DNA from 3 places in the Chryseobacterium sp. 'Rf worker isolate 10' genome. Region 1 is predicted to be linked to each of the others. Evidence: riboswitches for the same ligand, from Rfam matches in the RefSeq annotation. Region 1 holds a riboswitch; each other region holds the start of a gene.
What was found. Region 1 has a riboswitch for cobalamin ahead of LKL37_RS13660 (TonB-dependent receptor plug domain-containing protein). Riboswitches for the same ligand answer to the same signal wherever they lie in the genome.

Region 1 (5,593 bases):
AAGTGACATGAAATATGTGCAGAAAATGGTAAAGCTTTCATCAAGACCCATTGCTTTGATCACTGATGATACTTCAGATGCTGCATTGAGAAGACTTTTATTTGATGCCGGAGAAAATCTGGAAGATCTTTTTACGCTTTGTAAAGCAGATATTACCACTAAAAATTCTAAAAAGCAGGAGAAATTCAAAAGAAACTTTGAATATGTAGCAGTAAAGATCAAAGAAGTGGAAGAAAAAGATCAGGTAAGAAACTTCCAGCCTCCTATTACCGGAGAAGAGATTATGGAAATGTTCAATCTTAAACCAGGCCGTGAAATTGGTATTCTGAAAGAGAAAGTAAAAGAAGCCATTCTTGAAGGTGAAATTCCTAATGAAAAGGAAGAAGCTACAAAGTTTGTGATTGCTGAAGCAGAGAAATTAGGATTAACAATCTGATTCAACAAATAAATAATACAAAAGCCCGGCGGGATGTTCCATCCCGCCGGGCTTTTTCTATACCACCTATAAAAACAAAGCCGGCCGGCTTCAAAAGAAACCGACCGGAAAAAAACACAAATGATGAAAAAATAAAAAATTATATTTTTAGAAGTATAAATTATTACGGGTTTAAGAAAGTTCCGTTAGCACCAAGACCTCCTGTTTTAACAGATCCTATTTTGCTGCCGTTAGTGGCTGAATATATTACCATTTCGCTTTCTGCTGTAAATTGCTTAACATCTGATGCAAAGATTCTTCCATCAATAACGTTAAATCCATAAAGCGTAAAATAAGGACCACCATCTGCAGCTGTTAATAATGGAGTTGTAGGAATTGTAGGTGTAGCTAAACTTGTTGTATACACTTTATTTCCAGCGCTGAAATAGATTTTATCGTTATCAATCTGAAGATTTGTAGCACTTGGAATTCCTGTCAGTGTAACTACCGGTGTCATTGCTCCTGTACTTGAAATCTTATAGATATAAGAATCTGCAGCTGTAGAAGAAACTGTGTAAACATTAGATTTGTATGAAATAGTACTGTTAATCTTACCATTCGGAACAGAAATTTCAGTTTTGCTGTCATTAGAAGTATTGATATAAGTAATCATATTTCCGAATCCTGATGTAGCATTCTGTACAAAAACATTTCCACCTGCTTCTACTGTTTTATCAGCCCCACCTGTCATAGTGATTTTGCTTACAAATGAATAGTCAGAAGCTTTATATTTCGTTACACTTGTTGCATTCGTGGAGAAATTCAGGTTGGCAACATAGATAAAGTCGTTCGCAAAAGTAATTCCTCTTGGGTTATCAATCTGGTCAGTAATTACAGCTAATCTTTTGAATGTAAAACGGTCTACGACAACAATTTTGTTTGAGTTGTTGATGACAAGATAAGCCTTGTTTCCGTTAAGACCAATAGTCTGAAGAACGTCACCAAGGATCTCTTTATTGTTGTTATATCCATATATATCGTCCTGCTTCATGCTTAAATCTCTTGTCAGGAATGTTACTTTTGCACCCTGACTATTGAAGTTACCTTCATTAGCAATAAAATATCCATTCTGGTAAGTGATCGGAGAGATTTCAAAATCCTGAGAATCACTTGTACATGAAGAAATGTTAAACAATAACATTACTGCAAATAGGACAGTTAAAAGTTTAGTTATTTTCATAATTTATTCAATTTTAATTTTTAAAAATTTATTGCTGCATACACGCTATAATTTCTTTTGGGTAAAGGATAAAAAGAAACTGTTTTATAGTAAGTATCCGTAAGATTATTCACTTTAAACCCTAGGGTATATTTTTTTGCCAACGTTGCAGAAACACCCATATTTAAAAGAAAATAAGGATCTATTGCATCTGATCTCTTTTCATCACTTGTGGTATAGGTAACCCCATTCAACAGTGCCTGAGCAAAAAATTTAAAGAAGCCATATTCATAATCTACATTCACATTTCCTCTGTGCATAGGAACGTAAGGTCTCTGCATCTTCGTTTCTTTGTCAATAGATTTTGCGTAGTAATACCCTGCATTCGCACGGATTTTATGATTTCCCAGCTGCTTGCTGAAAGACAACTGAGATTCTAGTCCGTAAGATTCTGATTTATTGACATTGAATGCCTGCCAGTAGCCTAAAGCAGTCGGAAGCCATACAATAAGATCGGTCACATTCATATAGTAAGGAGACAAGGTAAGTCTGAAATCTCCCACTTTAAATTCGTTCGTCATATCAACCTGCGTAGAAGTTTCCGGTCTCAGATCTTTATTTCCTCCCGGTTCATAATAAATATCATTGAAGGACGGATATCTGAAGTTTTTTGAAACATTAACGCTTACATCATACCATTTTGCAGCGCTCCATTTTCCAGAGAATGAGTACATAAACGGTGATTTCACATCTTCTACAAAATCTTTCTTGAATCCACCTTCAAAACGCAGGTCTTTCGTCGCAAAATACCTCAACAATCCTGATATTGAGCCAACATTTCTGCTGACACTGGATATTCCGCTTTGGTATCCTTCTCCTTTATTGACCTGAAATTCTCCGATGATATTAAAATTCCATTTTGAATTCAGGAAATAATTGAAATCATTTTTAAAGATATAATTCTTACCGGTTCCTCCGCTTGATTTAGGCTGGCTTAACGAGCCAAAATACTGGAAATTTTCTTCCGTATAAGCTGCTTTAAGGGAATTACTGAACTTCGCTTTGTTCCAGTCCCAGGAAAGAAGGCTTCTTACACTTTGAGTCTTATATTTCGTTTTTGTTCCTGTTTCTTCATACACGGGATAGTGCTGTGAAGAATCAAAAAACTGGCTTTGCCACGAAATTTTATGATCATTTGTTATTTTATAGGATGTTCCTACATTGAACGTTGTATTGTAATAATTTCCGTTTCTGTTGATGTAATTCAGATCACTTACTTCATAATTATTTTCACTTACAGAATAATTTCCTGAAGCTTTAAAACTGAACTTATCATTGCTGTAAGAACCTTTTACAAAATTATTATAGGTATTAAATGAAGCGACTTCTGAAAATAAGGAACCGTGGAACCCTTTATTAAAATCAAGGGTATTATTCAGGTGGATACTTCCCCCGATAGCACCGCTTCCATAGATTACACTTCCTCCACCAGCTTTTATTCCAATCTGATCGTAGCCAAACAAAGCAATATTATTGATATCTCCCTGCCCCAAAAAATTGGAGTTGATATTAATTCCGTTCCACACAAAAGCAGTCTGCTGCGCGGTAGTTCCTCTGAAAGATGGTGAAGAAACAGCACCACGGCCATTTTCTTTAATATAGACCTGTGACTGAAATCTTAGGAGCTCTGAAAGATTGCTGGAGTTTTTCTCGGCATCTTCTGCCGAAATTGTTTTTACGGGATGAAAAAGCTTCACCCTGTTCATCTGATTGTCGAAGACAAAAATAGTATCTATAGCTTTCTCTTGTCCAAAAAGAAAACAGCCATATGATGAAAAAAGCAGTACTAAAGATCTTTTTATATCCATACTTTTTTACTTTTCCTCCGAAAGCAATAGGTTTTTATAATTATAATCCTGGCAGGTCTCCTGACTTTCGCATTCTGCTCCTTCCCGTTTTAAACAGTGGTTTTTTGCAGAAACTTTTATTGCGATTTACAGTTGCGGGGACAGTCCGGGAGTTACACCCGATTCCCTTTTCATTCCAAAATACTGGAAACCAAAATTTTTGCAAAGATAGTTTTTTATATGTATTCGCCAAAAAACCAGCCTACGCTTAAAAAAACCTATCTTTTTAATTCAGCAGATAAAAAAGAACAGCCGCTTTCAATATTGAAAACGGCCATTCATCCCACTACTTTACTATTTATATATGTTATTTTTTAATAAACTTATAGTTCTCCTGCTTTCCTCCTTTCACAGAATATTGCAGAATATAATCTCCTTTTGACAAGGATGAAACATCAATCTGCCCTTCTACAGTATTGAATGTTTTCACCCTTTGTCCAACCAAATTATAAACTTCAGCTTTCTCTATTCTTCCTGTTCCTTTAAAATATAATATATCAGCTACCGGATTAGGATAAATACCGATATTATCTTTCTCTTTTACAGCATCGTTCACTGATAAAAACGCTGTAATATCCAGATAGAAAGCGATCATTTGACCTGAGGCATTCGTCCCTGTTCCGGCAATTTTCTTTCCGTCTTGTGAAATGGCCAAAGGAAGCCCCATTGTTACTCCATTGGTTGCAATTCCTAAGGATACGGCATAATCATTCAGATTAATCCTTCCGGTAGATGAATTCCAGATAAAGCCTTCTCCCGACATAGGAGGAGCTCCGAATGCTCTGTAAAATCCAATCACCGTTTTCCCGTCCGCCGAAATTCCTGTTGCTCCTCCTTTGAAACTGAACGAAGCATTAGGATGCGTTATATAAGTAAGTCCACTCACAGCATTCCATACATAGGGATTAGGATTTGCTGCTCCTATGATGGTATTTCCGTCTGCAGAAATTCCGCCTGCTTCTCCTACATTATTTCCGTTATTATCTGTGATAAAACTTTCTACTCCGTCCTGCCATTTTGCACCGCTTCTGATACCTGTCGGTTCATCCTGCCAACCCACAATTACTGTTCCTGCCGCATTGATGGCATTGGCTCTGGAACTGCGTCCGGGAACCATACTTCCCAAATCTACCATTCCGCTGGCTTCATCCCATTTTACAGCGTGTGCATTTGCTGCGGTAAGAAAGCCCAGACCTACAATAGTATTTCCATTGGTAGTCATTCCCCAGGTAGAACTTACACTTCCGTCCCATCCGGTAGGAACAAGCCCGCCTCTGTTTACCCAGGTAGAACTTGCTACATCATAAGTTGATATTTCATTGAATCCCGTTGCTGCATTGGTAACGGAAGAAGAGATTTTGGTTCCGTCATTCGAAACAATTGTTCTTCCGGAAGCCGGATATCCATTTGATATTGAACCTATCTGTACAAGTCCTCCGGCAGCATCCCATTTGTAAACTCCTCCGGCACTTGTATGCATACTTACCACTCCATTATCCGAAACTGCTCCTACATTATAATTTCCTAAACCTATTACAGTAAGCTGAGCTTCCGCAAAACTAAAATTCAGGAAAAAATAAGCGGTCAATATTTTCATTGACATTCTGTAAAAATTTTTCATATTTTATTATATTTAGCGTTTCGAATTGGTGAAAACAATATTAATACAATATTCACCCTGCTAAAAGAAATAGACTTTCATAATTCGTGAATTTCAAAAGAATTTAATTTTTAAAACACTAATAAACAATAACATAAGAATAAACGTTTTGAATATGGATTTTACCGGAACTATTCAAAAAAACACAAAAAACAAATTATTTACTTATCAATTATTTCACCATAACAGAAGAATCCTACTGTTTGTTTTCATTTTCGGCTCTCTTTTTATCAGTGGGCAGTCTGGCCCGGACTTTACTATTTTAGCCGATAAGGCATTTCTGAAACTCTATCAGAACTCTGATGAATGTATAAGTTATACTCAGGGAATTCTCGTGAGTGATCAGAATACGGAACATAAAATGGTTCTCCAAAACATCATTTCACAAGCCT
Region 2 (5,593 bases), on a different contig from region 1:
GATCCAAAGGATTACATATAAAAGACCGATCAGTGAAGATGAGATGGCTGCTGTGAAAATTCCTAATACGAAGATTCCCAGCCAGATTGCTCTCATGGTAGTAATATCCATTCCTACATATTGAGCTAAACCTGCGCAGACCCCTGCTACTTTTTGTTTTTCCGGATCACGGAACAGTTGTTTTTTATCGGTATAGTTGGTTCCTGAATAGTTATTTCTGGCAGATGTTTTTTCAGAAAAATAAGCTTCTTCCTGTTCTTCGATTTTTTCAGGGCTTCCGATCTGTGCGATTACCTTTTCTACATCGGTATCGTTGATTACTTCACGTTTTCCTAAAGAATCTTTGAAAATCTCCACCATTCTTATTTCTATGTCATGCATTACTTCATCAGCCTCAGAAGCATCCAGAGAGCTTCTCAGAGCATTCAGGTAATCGCTGAGCTTTATATATGCGTGTTCTTCTATGGTAAAAGAAAAACCTGCGAGTCCTATTGAGAGTGTCTTGTTCATAGCTTTGTTTTTTAATTTTGTTGGGTGATTTGGTTTACTGAGGCTGTCAGCTCATTCCATGTATTTAGAAGTTCATCCAGGAAAAGTTTTCCTTTTTCTGTGATCTGATAATATTTTCTGGGTGGTCCTCCTGTAGATTCTTCCCATCTGTAAGAGAGAAACTCTCCGTTTTTAAGTCTTGTAAGAAGAGGGTAGAGGGTTCCTTCCACTACATCCAGTTTTCCTTTTTTCAGTTCGTCAATAAGATCAGAAACATACATTTCGCGATTATTGATGAGACTTAGAATACAGAATTCCAGAATTCCTTTTCGCATTTGCGCTTTGGTATTTTCGGTATTCATCTTTGATAAGTTTTGTTAATTAGTTATATTTTTAGAAAAATGCTCCTAGCTAGCTGAGCCTATTCTAATTTTACATTACAAAGATATGTAAATAAAATGGTATTATGCAATACAAAGTAGTGAAATTTTTAAAATAAATAACATAAAATACTGGTAATCAGTTCTATAATTTTATATGTGGATTTTTATGAAAATGAATTTGAGAGGAAAATGTCTAAAAAATCTCTACATTTTAAATAAAATTGGAAGAAATACGGAGCAAAAAATCATCATTATTAATTATTGCTTATTACCGATTACTTATTACTCATATTATAGCCCCGATAGCAGCGGTTACCCCACAGCGGTTTGGATTCTGGCAGGGAGCGAGGAGTATGAGCGTATAGCGGGAAACAGCTTCTCAGAAATAAATATTCTCTTATTTAAAGGATTTTAATTGTTTTAAATCTTCCAGATAATGAGTTTTGAATTTTGAGATCGGTGTTATGATTCGTATTTTTGTTAGGAAAAAAACACCTAAATCATTTACTATTACCATGAATTTATTCAATAAGTATAAGCATTTACCGGCTTTTGTTTTGCTGGGGCCTGCCTGTTTCGGACAATATCAGTTTGAGGTTAAAAACGCATCGAAGAGCTATGATGCAGTCATTCACGTGGATAATTGCTATGACGGCCGATGTAACGGAAAAGGAACTGTAGATTTGTTTGATCATAAAAACACAAAGGTGCAGACTTTTGTATCTGATGACCTGGTCCTGAATCTTAATGAAGGCGAAAAGCCAACGCAAGGGAAAATGTTTCAGCTAAAGAACGAAAACAGTCCTATAATCATTGATGACTTTAATTTTGACGGGACAGAAGATATAGCGGTAAGAAATGGTAATATGGGGAATTATAGCTCTGCTTCTTATGATGTATATGTATTCAACAGCACGAGAATGGCATTTGTGAAGAGTAAGGAGCTTACGGATCTTGCTTCCAGCTCTTTTGATATTTTTGAGGTTGATGCCAAGCGAAAACGTCTCATAGCCTATGGAAAATCTGGCTGCTGTGATATTTTTACAACGGAATATGCTGTAATTCCGAATAAAGGACTTGATAAAGTTCTGGAAAAAGAAGAAGATATGACGGTAGAAGGTCGCGTAAAGGTGATTACAAAAGAGAAGATTAATAATAAATGGGTAACCAAAACCAAGGTATATCCATCAGAACAATACAATAGAGAAAAGTAAAATGAAAATTCAGAAAGAAATAGATTTTATCCTGGCAGTGGATGCTTTGAAAAATGTACAGAGAAGAAATTATAATGCAGATGACTCCCGAAGAGAGAACACAGCAGAACATTCCTGGCAGATTATTATTCTGGCTCAGATCCTTTATCCATATGCTAAAAACCGCGCAGATATTGATTTATTAAGAGTGATAAGAATGCTCTCTATCCACGATCTTGTAGAAATAGAAGCCGGAGATACTTTTATTTTTGATGAAAAAGCAATGGTAGGAAAGTTTGAAAGAGAAAAGGCATCTGCTCAAAAGATTTTCGGAATTCTTGATGAGCCTTTACGTACAGAATTCTTTAATCTATGGCTTGAATTTGAAGATGAGAAAACGCCAGATGCTATTTTTGCATGTGGAATTGATAGAATAATGCCGTTTATCTTAAATTCCCACACTTCAGGAAAAAGCTGGACGGAAGCGGGAGTGACAGAAAAGCAAATCCGAAATATGCTTGAAAATGCGATCAGTAGAGCATCGGACGAAATGGGAGAGGCTTTTGAACTTTTATTGAGCCAAAGTCTGGAAACAGAAAAAGTGGTAAAATAGCTTTGATAAGAATACAATAAGAATCGGGCGGCCTCTGGCCGCCCGATTCTTTATTACTTATAGTATCTGGATTGGTTTCTTGAATTCGTCAATCGCTACAAAAGTAAAATCACCTACAATGGCTTTTTCTCTTTCGTAGGAATACATTTGCTCGGTATAGATCTCAACGTTTACTTTCATACTGGTTTTTCCCACGTAGGAAACTTTCCCGATTAGCTCCACAATGGTTCCGGCAGGAATAGGTTTCTTGAAATCTATCTTGTCACTGCTTACTGTTACCACTCTTTTTCTTGCAAATCGGGTAGCAGTAATAAAAGCTACTTCGTCCATCAGCTGCATAGCCGTACCACCAAAAAGGGTATCGTAATGATTGGTTGTGTTAGGGAAAACCGCTTTAAAGATACTGGTTTCGGATGCTTTAATTCTTTCTTCTGTAGTCATATATCATTATTAATTAAAGCGAAATGAAAACGATATTAAAACAACAGAACAATAACAGGAATCAAGAGAATCCCTGAAACAATCCATCAGATCAATACAACTTCAAATCGCGAAAGTTACTTGTTTAAGAAATAGGCAGGTCTCCTGACTTGTAACATCTTTTATCTCCTTCCCATGCCTCGCACAGTGGATCTTTGATAAAGATTACAGTTACTTACAGTTGCGCGACAGTCCGTGATTTTCACACGGTTCCCTTTTAATCTGCAGTGATGCAGAACCAATTTCTATGATGAATAAGCGTTAAAACTTTTCGGGGGCAAAAATAATGAATTTATTCCGGATTATGGTAAATAATCTGGCTGATTACTCTTCCTTTCTTGATGGTCCACAGCGTAGTATATCTGTTTTCTCCTGAACCGTTGATCATATAAAGAAAAATATTGTCGTTATCCAGGGAGGTTACGCCTACATTCTCAAAATCCATGGTAGGCTGGAACATATTTTTGATGGCCTCTCTTACAAAAACAGACCCTCTTCCGGGCTGCTGTACCCTGATGGATTTGATTTCAGTCATCCCTTCGGGAAGATCATTCCCGATTCCCCATGGTTTTACTTTATCAATGGTAAGCAGTTTCCCTTCTGCATCTTTTTCCTTTTTACGGTATCCCGCGTTGGAAGGGTAAACATCAATGACTACTTTGCTTCTTTGAGCAGTAGGAATTTTGGGGTCAGAATTATCTGTGAAAATAAGTGATCTTCCGTTTTTAGATTTGGAAGGAGTATAGGCCGGAAGCTGATCAATATAGGCGATACGTTCTTTATTCACCATTCCTTCTTTATCAAGAGTTTCATAACGTACAAAAGGTTTATCATCATCCTGTTTTTCGGGATATTTGATCCAGATCCACTCTGTTTCTCCGGGAGCAGGCTTTACATAAACAAATACATCACCTTTACGCATACGGATCTTGTCTACAATTTTTCTGTAGTTGTCCTTATGAACCCGTACATTGGCATATCCTTCTTCAGCCTTTACAACTCCGAAAGGAACTTTATTCTGCCCTTTTACAAAAGCTATAGATAGAATACTGAAAGCAGATAAATAGAATGCTTTGTTTATGAAAGTCATCATGAAAATTTTTTAATCCTTCAAATATATAAATTAAATGCTTTTCGGAAGATAATTATAGCGCTGCAGTTCACTTAAATCTTGTATTTGTTTCAGATGACCGCCAGAAAGCAGATATATAGAGTCAGAAATATCCAGAACATCTTTAAAGTTATGATCAGAAATAATAAATCCTTTATGAGATGATTGCTGACGGATATTTTTCTTTAATTCTTCAGTAACTTTTGGAGAAAGACTGTGAAATGGCTCGTCCAATAAAATAAAGTCTGCTTCAGAATAAATGACCATAAGAGTTTCAATAATTCTCTGTTCACCTTTGGAAAGGGTTTTAGGTTTTTGATCAAGGAAAGGTCTTACAAATTCTGAAGTAAAAAGCAACTCAGTATTTTTTTGATTACAAAAAAGAGGAATCAGATTTTTGATTTTTATATATTTGGGTAAAAAAAGATCCTGTGATAAGTAGGCAATTCTGTTTTTTCTATCGGATATGCCTTTCAGAATTTTATTATCATATTTTATAAACTGAGTATCACCATATTCTATTCCAAAGATAATTTTTAGCAGGGTTGATTTTCCGCTTCCATTTCTGCCAAGTAATCCCATGATTTGTCCTGTTTCACATCCTATATAGATATCCTGCAGAATTTTTCTTTCACTAAAAGATTTTGTTACACTATCAACATGCAGTTTACTCATAAGAACAATGTTATAATTTTTACAGCAAGACTTAATAATAGGGTTCCTGCCCAAAGAAAAGTTCTTGAAAACCCTGAATGGGCATAAAAATAATATTCGTTTTTAAATCTTAATTCATAAATAAAGTAATGGAGAGCAGGTGCAATTAAAAGAAAACTTAAACCAAATGTCTCAACTCTGAAGGGAAGGAGAAAAGAAATGAGCAATGAGAACGGCAGGGCGGGAAGCAGTATCTTTTTATAAAAAATCCAAAGAATAGTAAAGTTTCTGACCATATTCAAAATGTTAAGAATTCATATGCTTGTGCAACATTGTATATATGCATTTCAAATATATTAAAAACGTTTATATGAAAGAAAAAAATACAGAATTCATGAAGGTATTAAAATAAAAGAGAGAGCGTACCTTCCGGTGCTCTCTCTTAATATTTGCGTTAATATAATTGCTGATGGATTAAATTCTCTCAAGTTCATCCGCGTCAATCGTAGTCTTGAAGGTTCCGTAATTGACAATTACCTTGTTTCTGGAAATCTTTTCGATAGTTCCTACACTGGTACTTCCTGTAATACGAACCCGCTGTCCGATTTTCATCCAAACGGCACGGTCGGTTTTACGTTTTTCTTCCAGTTTTTCATTGGTTTCGGCAATT
Region 3 (5,593 bases), on a different contig from region 1:
ACTTAAAAAGAATTTAAGTGTAAAAAATTTTTGTGCCTTTTGTGGTAAAAAAAGAATGTTTTCACATTCAAAATAACACATTCAAATTGTATTCAACTTAAAAAATCAACAATGAAAATTTATAAATTTTTATCACTATTCTTTATTGCCTTTACTTTATTCTCTTTTGTAGCCTGCGAAAGCAGCAGGGATGACGAAAATCCACAGGATACCACACCCGGAAAACTTCAGATCAAATTTGAAAACGGATTTAATAATGTAGGAGATATTGTCTTGAATCAAACAACTCAAACATCTTCTAACGGACAGAAACATAATTTTTCTGCTTTGAAATATGTCATCAGCAACATTTCATTGATAGACGAAAATGGAAACGAATTTAAATACAATGAAAACAACCCTGATAAAGGTGCTTTTATTGTGGATCAGGCAGATGCTGTAGCCGGAATTATATACCTTAATCTGGATGGTGTTCCGAAAAACAATTACAAGAAAATAAAATTCGGATTAGGTGTCAGTCAGAAAGCCTACCTATTAGGACAAGACGGACAGGCTGAATTCTGGACAAAAGCCAAGCAGAAGGGAATGTCATGGTCATGGGCTGCCGGTTATGTTTTTGTAAAACTGGAAGGAAAATACGGAAATGATGCTCCTTCAAAGGAATTCATGAATCATACCGGAAATATGGGAAATGTTACAGCTAATCAACAGGCTGATTTATACCGCGAAATCACATTGAATCTTCCGACAACAGCAAGAGTGACAAGTCAGATTCGACCTTCTGTTCATATTCTTGCAGACCTGAACCAGTTTTTGAGCGGAGATAAGGCGCTTACTCTTGCCACCGGTAATGATATGCTGATGGGTTCGAACCAACACCTGGTAGACGTTACCAACAATCTCACAAAAATGTTTAAAGTAGATCACGTTCACAATGATTAATTTTTTTGTTAAAACGATACTGGTTCTGCTTGTATTTCTGTTGAGTTGTATTTCCTGTTCTGATGAGGTCATACAGCCACTGGAAAAAGATGAAGCGTATAACCTGCAGTTTCCTTCTTATTTCCCGGAAATGACTTTTGACAAATCAGTTAATCCTGTGACCAAAAATGGGGTAGAGTTGGGACGAAAATTATTCTATGAAGGCAGACTTTCAAGGAATAATACCATTTCATGTGGTTTCTGTCATATTCAGGAAAATGCTTTTACCCATCATGGTCACACAGTAAGTCATGGTGTTGACGATAGAATCGGAATCAGGAATGCACCACCTATTCAGAATATGGCTTTTTTGAAAAGGTATATGTGGGACGGAGTGATTCATAATCTTAATGAACAGCCTATCAGTCCGATTACAGATATCAATGAAATGGACAGTTCCATACCGGAAGCTATTTCAAAGATAAAAGACGATCAGAAGTATAAAAAACTTTTCAGAGAAGCCTATGGGGATGAAACCATTACCGGAGAAAGAATTCTGAAAGCATTGTCGCAGTTTATGGCTTCTTTAATTTCTGCAGATTCAAAATATGACAGATTTAAGCAAGGAAAAGAGCAGCTAACTTCAACAGAATCTCAAGGAATGGCTTTGTTTGGACAGAAATGTGCCTCCTGTCATAGTGGAGAACTGTTTACTGATGAGAGTTTCAGAAACACGGGAATGTATTACAATACAGAATTCAAGGATGCAGGACGTTACAGAGTTTCCCTTAATCAGGTAGACTGGATGAAATTTCGTGTTCCCAGTCTGAGAAACGTAGAATATACAGCACCTTATATGCATGACGGTAGATTTTACACTTTAGAAGCGGTACTCAATTTCTATTCAGATCAGGTGGAAGATAATGCCAATCTTGATCCTCAGCTGAAACAGAACGGTCATGTGGGAATTGCCATGAACAGTCAGGAAAAACAGTCGATTATTGCATTCCTGAAAACATTATCGGATAAAAGTTTTATATCCAATCCAAAATTTGCAGAATAATTTATAGAAAACATGAAGAAGATTATAGTGATAGTAAGTTTGATCCTGTTTAACCAGTATCAGGCAAAGACCATTAGAGACAGTGCTTATAGTGCTCCGCAAACCTTTAGCAGATTCGATTTTGATGATGATTGTGATGCCTGTGGCTGTGCGGCAGGAAACGGATCTTCCGGCTTTGAGTCTTTATTGAATCCACAATTTGTAGGAATCAAATACTTTGCTCAGCATTACAAAGCCAAAGAAAACTTATTTGTGAAAGACCTTACGCAGGATCAGTATTTCAATACTTTACAGCTTTGGGGAAAAATTCCGCTGACTAAAAAACTCAGTGTATATGCAAGTCTGCCCTTCCATTTCCATGAAAAGAAAACAATGCAGGGAGATATTAAGATTAATGGAATAGGGGATCTGAACCTAATGGGAATTTACCAGCTGATGAGTTCTAAAGATAATTTCCATCATCTGAGCGGAGGTTTGGGTGTAAAAATTCCGCTTGGAAAATTTGATGAAAAAGGAGTCTCCGGGGTCAATCCGAGTTTTCAGTTGGGAACCGGAAGCTGGGATTATCAGGCCGCTTTGAATTATAAATTTCAGAAAAACAAAGTCGCAGTATTGGTCAATACAGACTATACCATCAAAACAGAGAATAAGAAGAATTACCGCTTTGGAAACCAATGGAACTATGCTGCAACGGGTTTTTATCAAATTGCAGGAAATGAAAAATCCATTTTTTCTGTAAAGACCGGAGTTCAGGGAGAGGTTTATGCACAGAACAAACAATTTGATGAAGCCCTGCCCAATACTGCAGGAAGTGCTTTGTACGGAAAGCTGGGATTTGAAGCTTCTTATAAAAAGCTGAGTCTTGGAAGTGAGATCATGCTTCCCATGTACACGCATCTTGCAGGAGGAGATATTGAAGCAAAATCAAGGTTTAGTATTTTCCTGAATATTGGAATTTAAAGCAAAACCCTTGATAAAATCAGGTTAAAGCTCCTTCGGGAGCTTTAATTGTTTATGAATCATGATTTTAATTGGGGATTAGGAATTATTATTTATCTTTGCCGAAATTTGGTGAGCCCTAAAAAGCTCTTAAAAGGGAATCCGGTGAAAATCCGGAACAGACCCGCTGCTGTAAGCTCCGCACCAAAGTTTTTGAAGAATATATCCACTGTTTTTTTAATGGGAAGGATTTCAAAAATGGAGTAAGTCAGAAGACCTGCCAGAAAATAATCGTTTGACGCTTTCGTGGAATAAAGCTTAGGACATCAATGATTCTGTGCAGTGACAGCTGTGCTTTGTCGTTGTATTCTTACATCCATTAGCGTCTTCATGATACTAAATGAGCTAATGGCGGCAAAACTAACTACTTCTGCAATTCAAAAAACTGTTTTCACTATATTGGTGATCACATCTCAACTTTTATATTCTCAAAAAAAGAAGAATGATACTCTGAAGGAAGAATCCATTAAGGCAATCAGTCTCTACAAAAAGAATTTTAAAGAGATCCTTCCGGCACAAACCCTAGAGGGAGAGCAGCTGGAAAGACTGAACAGCCAATCTGTTGCAGATGCACTGCGGTATTTTTCAGGTGTTCAGATCAAAGACTATGGAGGATTGGGCGGTTTGAAAACCATTAATATCCGAAGTATGGGAAGCCAGCATGTAGGTGTTTTTTATGATGGAATTCAACTGGGGAATGCCCAAAACGGGCTGGTAGATCTGGGAAGATATTCTTTGGACGATCTGGAAGAAATATCATTGTATAACGGCCAGAAAAGTGAAATCTTTCAGCCGGCAAAAGACTTCGGGTCTTCCGGATCTATCTATTTACAGCCTAAAACTCCGGTATTTAAAGGAAATAGGAAAACCAATCTTGTTATAAGAGCAAAAAGTGCTTCAATTGATCTTTTCAATCCTTCATTCCGATTGGAACAGAAGATTTCAGACCGGGTTTCTGCCAGCTTCAGTGGAGAATTTATGCAGAGTGACGGAATTTACAGATTTCGATATGCCAAGAAATATCCTGATGGACAACAGGCTTATGATACCATCGCAAAGAGACAGGATTCAGACATTCGGGCAAAACGTTTTGAAACTTCTTTAAATGGAACTTTAAATAACGGAAGCTGGAACATCCGTGGTTATGGTTATATTTCAAACCGTGGAATGCCGGCTCCTATTGTGAATGGTCGTTTTGGAGGAAGAGGAGCGAGACTTTCCGATGAAAATTATTTTGTGCAGGCTAATCTGAGAAAAAAGCTGTTTCCCAAATTTGAAACACAGCTGAAAGCAAAATTCGCTTACGATTATACTCATTTCATGGATACGGTTCGTTCACAATCTATTATTTATACCGATAACACCTATATCCAGCGAGAGCTTTACCTTTCTTCATCCAATATCTATTCAATCACGCCCAATTGGGATGTCAGCCTGAGTGGAGATTTTCAGTACAATAATCTGGACGCCAATCTGGATAATTTTTCTTATCCTACCCGTTACACAACATTGGTAGCATTGGCAACAACGTATCAGTGGAACAGGTTCAAAATTCTGGGAAGCCTTTTAGGGACCTTTACTTTTGAAGAAGTAAGGAAAAACAAAAGACCGGGAGATGCCAGAGAATGGACACCTGCTGTATTTATGAGCTATCAGCCGGAAATTATTCCCGAACTTACCCTTAGAGCATTTTATAAAAGAATTTTCCGACTTCCAACCTTCAATGATTTGTATTATACCAATATCGGAAATACTTACCTGAAACCGGAATTCACCAATCAGTATGATGTAGGATTTACCTATCAGAAGAATTATAAAAATGGTTTCTTTAAAAGCTTTTATGCTAAAGCAGACGGCTATTATAACAAAGTTCAGGATAAAATTGTAGCGGCTCCTAACGGAAGCATGTTCCGCTGGCTGATGATGAACCTTGGAATGGTTGAAATCATAGGAGCCGATGTAAATCTTCAGACTGAATTACAGCTGGGACAAGTAAAGCTAAGACCATTGCTTTCCTATACTTATCAAAGTGCCAGAGATATGAGTGATCCGGAGGATACTTTCTATCGCAATCAGATTCCTTATACACCATGGCACAGCGGATCATTCACCCTGATGGCGGATTATAAAGACTGGAGTTTCAATTACAGTGCAATGTACGTAGGAGAAAGATATGACGTGAATCAGGATAATATTCAATACAATTATGTTCAGCCCTGGTATACTCACGATCTGTCTGTTCAGAAAAAATTCAATTGGGCGAGTCATCAATTTAAAGTAAGCCTTGAGATGAATAATATTTTCAATCAATACTATGATGTGGTCATCAATTATCCGATGCCAGGAAGAAATTTTAAACTTATTCTAAACTTCACCCTATGAGAAAACTAAACTTTTATTTTTTATTTATTGTATTAGCTTTTCTTACTTCATGCCGTACAGATGACATTATTGTCCGTCAGGAAGTGGTAGAAGGTCTTCCCTCAGAAAATACGGCTATAAAAGGCTTTTATATGCTCAATGAAGGGAATATGGGGAGCAATAAATGTACGCTGGATTTTTTTGATTATACCAAAGGAACCTATTACCGGAATATCTACGCAGAAATTA

Region 2: another riboswitch for cobalamin. It lies ahead of LKL37_RS21655 (acyl-CoA thioesterase); the one in region 1 lies ahead of LKL37_RS13660 (TonB-dependent receptor plug domain-containing protein).
Region 3: another riboswitch for cobalamin. It lies ahead of LKL37_RS17080 (TonB-dependent receptor plug domain-containing protein); the one in region 1 lies ahead of LKL37_RS13660 (TonB-dependent receptor plug domain-containing protein).

Annotation. Positions count from the first base shown of each region.
Region 1 is NZ_JBOZOF010000002.1:810,995-816,587, reverse strand. Features, by position in the region: gene LKL37_RS13670 (CCA tRNA nucleotidyltransferase) at 1-436, shown strand, start outside; gene LKL37_RS13665 (YncE family protein) at 600-1,655, opposite strand; gene LKL37_RS13660 (TonB-dependent receptor plug domain-containing protein) at 1,676-3,502, opposite strand; cobalamin riboswitch at 3,536-3,712, opposite strand; gene LKL37_RS13655 (T9SS type A sorting domain-containing protein) at 3,849-5,162, opposite strand; gene LKL37_RS13650 (helix-turn-helix domain-containing protein) at 5,317-5,593, shown strand, end outside.
Region 2 is NZ_JBOZOF010000006.1:133,945-139,537, reverse strand. Features, by position in the region: gene LKL37_RS21675 (PspC domain-containing protein) at 1-510, opposite strand, end outside; gene LKL37_RS21670 (PadR family transcriptional regulator) at 522-851, opposite strand; gene LKL37_RS21665 (XAC2610-related protein) at 1,388-2,086, shown strand; gene LKL37_RS21660 (HD domain-containing protein) at 2,088-2,678, shown strand; gene LKL37_RS21655 (acyl-CoA thioesterase) at 2,736-3,119, opposite strand; cobalamin riboswitch at 3,237-3,416, opposite strand; gene LKL37_RS21650 (hypothetical protein) at 3,451-4,251, opposite strand; gene LKL37_RS21645 (ATP-binding cassette domain-containing protein) at 4,282-4,944, opposite strand; gene LKL37_RS21640 (endonuclease MutS2) at 5,398-5,593, opposite strand, start outside.
Region 3 is NZ_JBOZOF010000003.1:598,579-604,171, forward strand. Features, by position in the region: gene LKL37_RS17065 (MbnP family protein) at 112-942, shown strand; gene LKL37_RS17070 (cytochrome-c peroxidase) at 935-1,984, shown strand; gene LKL37_RS17075 (transporter) at 1,997-2,944, shown strand; cobalamin riboswitch at 3,037-3,222, shown strand; gene LKL37_RS17080 (TonB-dependent receptor plug domain-containing protein) at 3,332-5,365, shown strand; gene LKL37_RS17085 (YncE family protein) at 5,362-5,593, shown strand, end outside.